Regions from separate parts of the Mesobacillus sp. S13 genome, predicted to be linked through region 2. Evidence: a T-box and tRNA genes for the amino acid it is inferred to sense, from the RefSeq annotation. Region 2 holds a T-box; the other holds one or more tRNA genes.
The links. A T-box is a leader RNA that pairs with one kind of tRNA and senses whether it is charged. The one in region 2 lies ahead of leuS (leucine--tRNA ligase), so its partner is inferred to be a tRNA-Leu.
Positions count from the first base shown of each region.

Region 1 (3,789 bases), 780 kb from region 2:
AATTTGTCTCCTCTTCGTTCTCTTCCTCTTCATCAGCTGGCAAGTTTTCCTCACAATACTTTTGTACTTGCACTACTTCATCTTCCTCAAGTTCGAAGTCAAGAACCTTTTCTGTTTCCTGCTCAATAAAATAGTTTTGCAGGATTTTGGTCTCTTCGCCGTTCACTAAAAAAAGCACCTTTAACAGTAACCCTTTTTCAGTGTATAGCTCGTCCTCTTCGTCAACCTCGATATTTAAAAAATACTCATACCTGCTCCCCGAAAGAAGTCCAAATGGGTCTTCAAGGAACTCGACAGTATGTCCGATAATATTCATGAATGCTCATCCTTTTAATTTTGTCCCCTCTATTATATATCGAAAACATCAAAAACAATCAAGAAATTCGCGGTAAACAAAAGAGTGCTCAATAACAGAGCACTCTTTTGTCACATTTCAAAGGAACAGCTTCAATGCCTGATAACCGAAAAATAGGGCAAAGCCAATTAATGATACCCCCGATAATAGTGAAATAACCGTAAGTAATCTTGTTGTAAGCAGCTTACGGAAGCTGCTGGATATTGCGGCCATGATGATATCCCAGAGTATTAGGCCCAATATGATGCCAAAGCTGTATATGATTAGCTCGCCGGTACCGTAGGAGGAAGCGGTCTTGGCTAGGACAGAGCCGTAAATTCCAAGCCAAAACAAAATCGTCAGCGGATTGGAGATGGACATGATAAACCCGGATAAAAAGGACTTGAAGCCGGATTCTCCGCCTCTGTTTTCCATGACGATTTTGCCAGATCCGATAATTGTCTCTATCCCTGTATACATCAAGACAAAGAATCCGAATAGCCAGAGAAAGGATTGCATAAACGGAGTCTCGAGGTATTTGACTACACCAAGATAGACAGTCAGCATGTAAATGATATCAGCTGTCAGGGCGCCCAGGCCAAGAAGCCATGCCTGAAAAAAACCGCTCTTAATCCCTTTGTCCATCTGTGCAGCATTAACAGGGCCAATCGGGGCGGCCAGTGATAATCCAAGGAAAATATAACCCAAGAAGACATTCACTTTATAATTCCTCCAATGGTCTAACCGTAATTTGCTTGTACTATTTCTATTCAGACTTATGGAGGCGTACAACCTATTTTTGCAGAAAAAATTTATTTTTTTATGGCAGTCTAAATAAATTTAAAATGAAAAGAATATACTAGTAACTGTTGCACAGGCGACTGCCGATGTGTCACTTTTGGTAAAAATAAGAAAGTGTGGTAAAATGGAATAGATATCAACTTTCGGATCATTCATTTATTATAAAAAGTTTCATTTGCCGGCTTTTTAAAATAAATGAATTTTTTTATCAATCGAACGATGATAAGGTCCTTTCGGATATTTTGCTGCTTTTAATAATCCAGAATAAACTGGGTATTGTTGAAAGCCTTCAGAATTTGAAAGGGGCATAATTAAACCAATAGGAGCGTGAGGAAATGGCATTTGGAAGAAAACCGCCTGAAGAGATCGTAACAGCTGAAACGAAAATATGGGTATGTACTTCTGATGATTGCAATTGCTGGGTTCGCGACAACTTTAAAAGCAGCAATGTCCCCGCTTGCCCAATTTGTAAAAGTGATATGGAGCAGGAGACTAAGGTTCTTGAAGTAGTCAACAACCATAGTCAGAATTTAATTGGATAATATTGAACTCAAAACAGTCTGGATGGCATATCCGGGCTGTTTTTTTGCACAAAAAAAGTGCCCATTGTATAGGCACCTTTTCTGTATGCGGATGAGAGGACTTGAACCTCCACGGTGTTGCCACCACTAGAACCTGAATCTAGCGCGTCTGCCGATTCCGCCACACCCGCGTTTCTATAAGAATTATAGCACAAAAACGATCAATTTCAATCATAAAATTTCATGCGGATGAAGAACGATAGGGTCTTTAGTGCCCATAGCATTTTTTGAAAAAATTGGACAGGTAGTATTAGGATTACATTTTTCACATACAATGTACAAAGTTTTGTATGTGGGGGACGAGGCCTTGAGTGTCAGTTTACTAGTCAGTTATATATTCCTTGGGTTAACGCTGGCAGCTCCGATTGGACCGGTAAATTCAGCCAGGTTGGATAAGGGGATCAAAAATGGGTTCTGGCATGCCTGGATTGTTGGGACAGGTTCCATGATTGCCGATGCTATTTTTATGCTGTTAATCTATTTGGGTCTTGTCAATTTCTTGGACATGCCGATCATTCAAATATTTCTCTGGTTGTTTGGCGGATTCGTCCTGATTTACTCGGGAATCGAGTGTATGATAAAGGCGAATCATATCGACCTCGCTTTCAGCCGTGGTAAAGAATCAATGCTCAAATGCTTCCTTACAGGTTTTATCATGTCGATCAGCAGTCCTTTATCCATCCTTTTCTGGCTAGGAATCTATGGTTCTGTTCTTGCAAAAACAGCCAGCAACTATGGAAGGGCAGACTTATTGATTTATAGCAGCATGATTTTTCTTGGGCTTGCTTTGTGGGATCTTTTCGTAGCAGCGATAACAAGCGGTTTCAGGAGATTCCTGAATTACGGCAGCTTGAGGGCTATTTCAATCTTATCAGGCCTTTCTTTGCTTGGTTTTGGCGTTTATTTTGGGTATCAAGGTATCAAGGCAGTACTTTTATAGTCATACTACTGAGAAACCTCCTCCATGGAGGTTTTTTTATTTTCTGATAACAATCAAAACCGTTCAAAATTATTTAATTTTTGATTATTAATGATTGTTTTTGAAAGAAAATGATTGATTTTTGAAATCGATTACATTATGATGATAATACGAAGCAAATAGGAGGAATGGCTCATGTTAACACCTGAGCGCCACCAGCTCATTTTACAAATGATTAAAGAGAAACCAATAGTGAAAATACAGGAATTAGTTGATGTGACCGAGGCTTCGGAGTCAACCATCCGCCGTGACCTGACCATCCTCGAGGAAGGGAAGTTCCTGAAAAGAGTACATGGAGGAGCAGCCAGGTTAAGGGGGAAACTCCAGGAACCCAGCATGATTGAAAAATCCACCAAATACCTTCAGGAAAAAAGACAAATCGCTCAATATGCAGCAAGTCTAGTAGAAGAAGGAGACAGTATTTATCTAGATGCAGGTTCCACTGTTCTGGAAATGATCAGTTTCCTTCCGTTCAATGGTATCGTCGTGGTGACGAATGGCCTTATGCACTTACCGCAGCTGCTTGAAAGAAGTATAGAAACATATGTGATAGGCGGTTATGCCAAGCCAAAAACGAATGCAATCATCGGAAGAGGAGCTCTAGCAAGCCTTGAGCAGTATCGTTTCGATAAATGCTTTCTCGGAGTGAATGGTATACACCCTCATTCTGGATATACGACACCAGACCAGGAAGAAGCAATGATCAAGCAGAAAGCGATCTCTTTGTCTCGTGAGTCATTTGTACTTGCTGATGACACAAAGTTTTCTGAGATTACTTTCGCAAAAATAGCAGACCTCCATGAAGCTGCAATCATCACAAATTCCATTGATGAGGATCATAAAGGACAATATACGAGCAAAACTTCAATAAAGGTTGTGACATCATGATTTACACACTGACTCTTAATCCATCTGTCGATTATATCGTTGAAGCAGATGAAATCCAGCTCGGCAGCTTGAATAGGACCTTAAATGAAACAAAGCTTCCCGGAGGCAAAGGAATCAATGTTTCAAGGGTACTGAGCTCCCTTGGAGTTGAAAGCAAGGCTACAGGTTTTATTGGAGGCTTCACCGGCAGGTATGTCGAGGAGTTT
Region 1 covers NZ_CP084622.1:2,905,998-2,909,786, reverse strand. The annotation lists gene LGO15_RS14860 (DUF6509 family protein) at 1-316, opposite strand, end outside; gene LGO15_RS14855 (LysE family transporter) at 434-1,054, opposite strand; gene LGO15_RS14850 (cold-shock protein) at 1,471-1,677, shown strand; tRNA gene LGO15_RS14845 (tRNA-Leu) at 1,764-1,847, opposite strand; gene LGO15_RS14840 (LysE family transporter) at 2,024-2,656, shown strand; gene LGO15_RS14835 (DeoR/GlpR family DNA-binding transcription regulator) at 2,831-3,583, shown strand; gene pfkB (1-phosphofructokinase) at 3,580-3,789, shown strand, end outside.
Region 1: it encodes a tRNA-Leu, which carries the amino acid that the T-box ahead of leuS (leucine--tRNA ligase) is inferred to sense. The anticodon was not compared.

Region 2 (3,789 bases):
GGTATACCTTCTCAAGGTTTACACTATCAGTATCCTTGACTTTCTCGCTTAGGCTGCCGTTTTCGTTGACGAACAAGCGCCAGATGCGGTCAAGGAAGCGACGAGATCCGTCAAGTCCGTTGGTTGACCATGCGATGGATGCTTCTAGCGGCCCCATGAACATTTCATAAAGACGAAGCGTATCTGCCCCATGGCTTTCAACGATCTCATCCGGATTGACGACATTGCCTTTTGATTTGCTCATCTTTTCATTATTTTCACCAAGGATCATCCCCTGGTTAAAAAGCTTTTGGAAAGGCTCCTTCGTGTGGACAACTCCTACATCGTAAAGGACCTTGTGCCAGAAACGAGCGTATAGCAAGTGCAATACCGCGTGTTCCGCTCCACCGATATAAATATCAACCGGAAGCCATTGCTTTAATTTCTCCTTATCAGCAAGTGCCTTGTCGTTTTTTGGATCGATATAGCGAAGGTAGTACCAGCAGCTGCCACCCCATTGCGGCATCGTATTCGTTTCCCTGCGGCCTTTTTTGCCTGTTTCAGGGTCAACGACATTCACCCAGTCATCGATATTGGCAAGTGGAGACTCGCCTGTACCAGATGGTTTGATATCCTTCGTTTTAGGAAGAACTAAAGGCAACTGGTCTTCTGGAACTGCTGACATTGTGCCATCTTCCCAGTGAATGATTGGGATCGGTTCGCCCCAGTAACGCTGGCGGCTGAACAGCCAGTCGCGAAGGCGGTAAGTGACCTTCTTCGTTCCGATGCCTTTTTCCTCAAGCCAGGATATCATCTTGCTGATGCCTTCTTCTTTGTTCATGCCATTTAGGAATTCAGAATTAACATGTTCCCCGTCGCCAGTGTAAGCTTCTTTTTGAATGTCTCCTCCGGCAACGACTTCCTTGATCTCCAAATCGAACTTTTTCGCAAATTCGTAGTCTCTTTCGTCATGGCCAGGTACCGCCATGATTGCTCCTGTTCCATATGAAGCTAGAACATAGTCAGCAATCCAGATTGGCATTTTTTCGCCGTTCGCCGGGTTGATTGCGTAAGCACCAGTGAAGACGCCTGTTTTATCCTTCGCAAGGTCCGTACGCTCTAGGTCGCTCTTGCTCTTGATTTCATCGATATATTTTTCGACTGCAGCCTTCTGTTCAGCTGTCGTGATTGAATCAACAAGCTGGTGTTCTGGTGCAAGCACCGCATAAGTTGCACCGAAAAGTGTATCAGGACGCGTTGTGAAAACCGTGAATGTTCCTTCATGACCCTCGATGTTGAACGTGATTTCAGCACCTTCAGAGCGGCCGATCCAGTTTCGCTGCATATCTTTCAAGCTTTCTGGCCAATCAAGCAAATCCAAATCCTCAAGCAGGCGATCTGCATAAGCAGTGATTTTAAGCATCCACTGTCTCATCGGACGGCGCTCGACCGGGTGGCCACCGCGCTCACTTTTTCCGTCGATTACTTCTTCATTCGCTAAAACAGTTCCAAGTGCCGGACACCAGTTAACCGCTACTTCATCAATGTACGCCAAGCCTTTTTCATAAAGCTTCAAGAAAATCCATTGCGTCCACTTATAGTATTCCGGATCTGTCGTGTTGACTTCGCGATCCCAGTCGTATGAAAAACCTAGTGCCTTGATCTGGCGGCGGAACGTGTTGATGTTCTGCTCTGTGAATTCTGCCGGATCATTCCCTGTATCAAGAGCGTACTGCTCTGCAGGAAGCCCGAACGCATCCCAGCCCATTGGATGAAGGACATTGAATCCCTGCATTCTTTTCATGCGGGATAGGATGTCAGTCGCCGTGTATCCTTCCGGGTGGCCAACGTGAAGACCGGCACCAGATGGATACGGGAACATATCCAGCGCGTAGAATTTCTCTTTACCTTTATCTTCAGTTGTTTTGAACGTTTTGTTTTCTTCCCAATGCGTTTGCCATTTTTTCTCGATTTCCTGATGGTTAAAACTCATCGTCAATGTCCTCCTGTTTGGTTTCGATTTATTTTTAGCGGATGGTGTTTCTTTTAGAAAATAAAAAACTCCCGTCCCTGTAAAAGGGACGAGAGGCTATGTATGATCTCCCGCGGTACCACCCAAATTAGTGTGCAACACTCGCTTCATTCATCCTTAACGCGGAAAACGGCAAGCACTACTGAAGAGTTCGCGCTTGCGACTCAAAGGCGAGTTCATGATGTTCCCGTCTGGCTTGCACCGACCGCCAGCTCTCTTGCACAGGTTTTACACCACTACTACTCCTTGTCGAAGTCTTTCGTTATGAATATAGAGATATTGTAATAAAATTCCCTCGCATATGCAAGCGGGGATGAAATAAATGATGATAGAAAGTATTATATGATGGTTTCTGCTGCTGGTGCAGGCTTTTTCCTATGCCAGCAGCCAGAAACCATCATTCTGGAAAGTGGTCCATCTGTAAAATTTCAGAAGGGCCTTATCGATTACTTTGTTTGTGCTGCCTCCAAAAGCATATCAACAATATGCACGCCTCTCATTTTTCCAGAAAGTCCTTCACGCTCAATCCCGAGCTTCATTTGAAGAAGACAGCCTGGATTAGCGGTAACAATCGTCGCTGCATGGGTAGCCTTTGCCTGAACCATTTTGGAGTCAAGGAGCTGCATCGACATTTCACTCTCGACGATATTGTAGATTCCTGCTGAGCCACAGCAACGGTCGGCATTCTCCATCTCTTGGTATTGTATTCCCTTGATGGACTGCAGCAATGTTCTTGGTGCTGAAGCTGTTTTCATGACATTGCGAAGATGGCATGAATCCTGATACGTAATGATTTGATGCGGCAGTTCGAGGTTCACTTTTTCATGAAAACCGACTTCGACCAATATTTGCGAGATATCCATGATTTTATCGGCAAATTTCAGGGCCCGTTCCTTCCATTCCGGATCATCCTTAAGCAAATGATCATAGTCGATTAAAAACGCCCCACAGCCCCCTGCATTGGTGATGATGAAATCGACCCCGGAATCCTCAAAGGCTTTAACATTCCGGCGAGCAAGTGCTTTCGCATCTTCCTTTTCACCACTATGCCCGTGAAGCGCTCCACAGCAAGCCTGGTCCTTCGGAATGACAATTTCACAGCCTGCAAGCTGCAAAAGCTTCATCGTTGCATTGTTTGTTTCCAGGAACATGGTATCCATCAGGCAGCCGCTAAAGAATGCGACCTTATGCGTCTTTGTCCCGATTGCTTCGAGGTGCTCAGGACGATTTTTCATTTCCTTCATTGTGGGTACCTGGGGAAGGACCTTTTCCATCGTGGCGAGAGACTCTGGAAACAGCTTCATCACACCTGTTCCGCGCGCCAATTTTTGGAGGCCAGAACGTTGATAGAATCCAATGAGTCCGGTCAGCCCCCTCATGCGCTCCTGGTGCGGGAAAAGCCCTTTGAAGACTGCATTTCTGACCACTTTTACGGGCATTGAAAACTTCTTGTTTTGATTGACAAGATCACGGGCATCTTCGAGAAGATGTCCATAGTTCACTCCTGATGGACAGACCGGTTCACATGCACGGCAGCCAAGGCAAAGGTCAAGTGATCGTTCAAAATCCTCATCCGGTTCGATAATCCCATCGACAACCGCCTTCATCAAAGCGATCCGCCCGCGTGGTGAATGTGATTCCTGATAGCCCGATTCGATATAGGTCGGACAGGTAGGGAGGCAGAAACCGCAGCGCATGCAGTTCAACAGTTCGTCCTGGTTCATCTTTTCCTGGAATTCTGCTTGGATTCTCTGCTGTTCTTGAATCGTTGTCATTCT
Region 2 covers NZ_CP084622.1:3,684,394-3,688,182, forward strand. The annotation lists gene leuS (leucine--tRNA ligase) at 1-1,972, opposite strand, end outside; T-box leader at 2,054-2,273, opposite strand; gene LGO15_RS18795 ((Fe-S)-binding protein) at 2,458-3,786, opposite strand; gene glcD (glycolate oxidase subunit GlcD) at 3,789-3,789, opposite strand, start outside.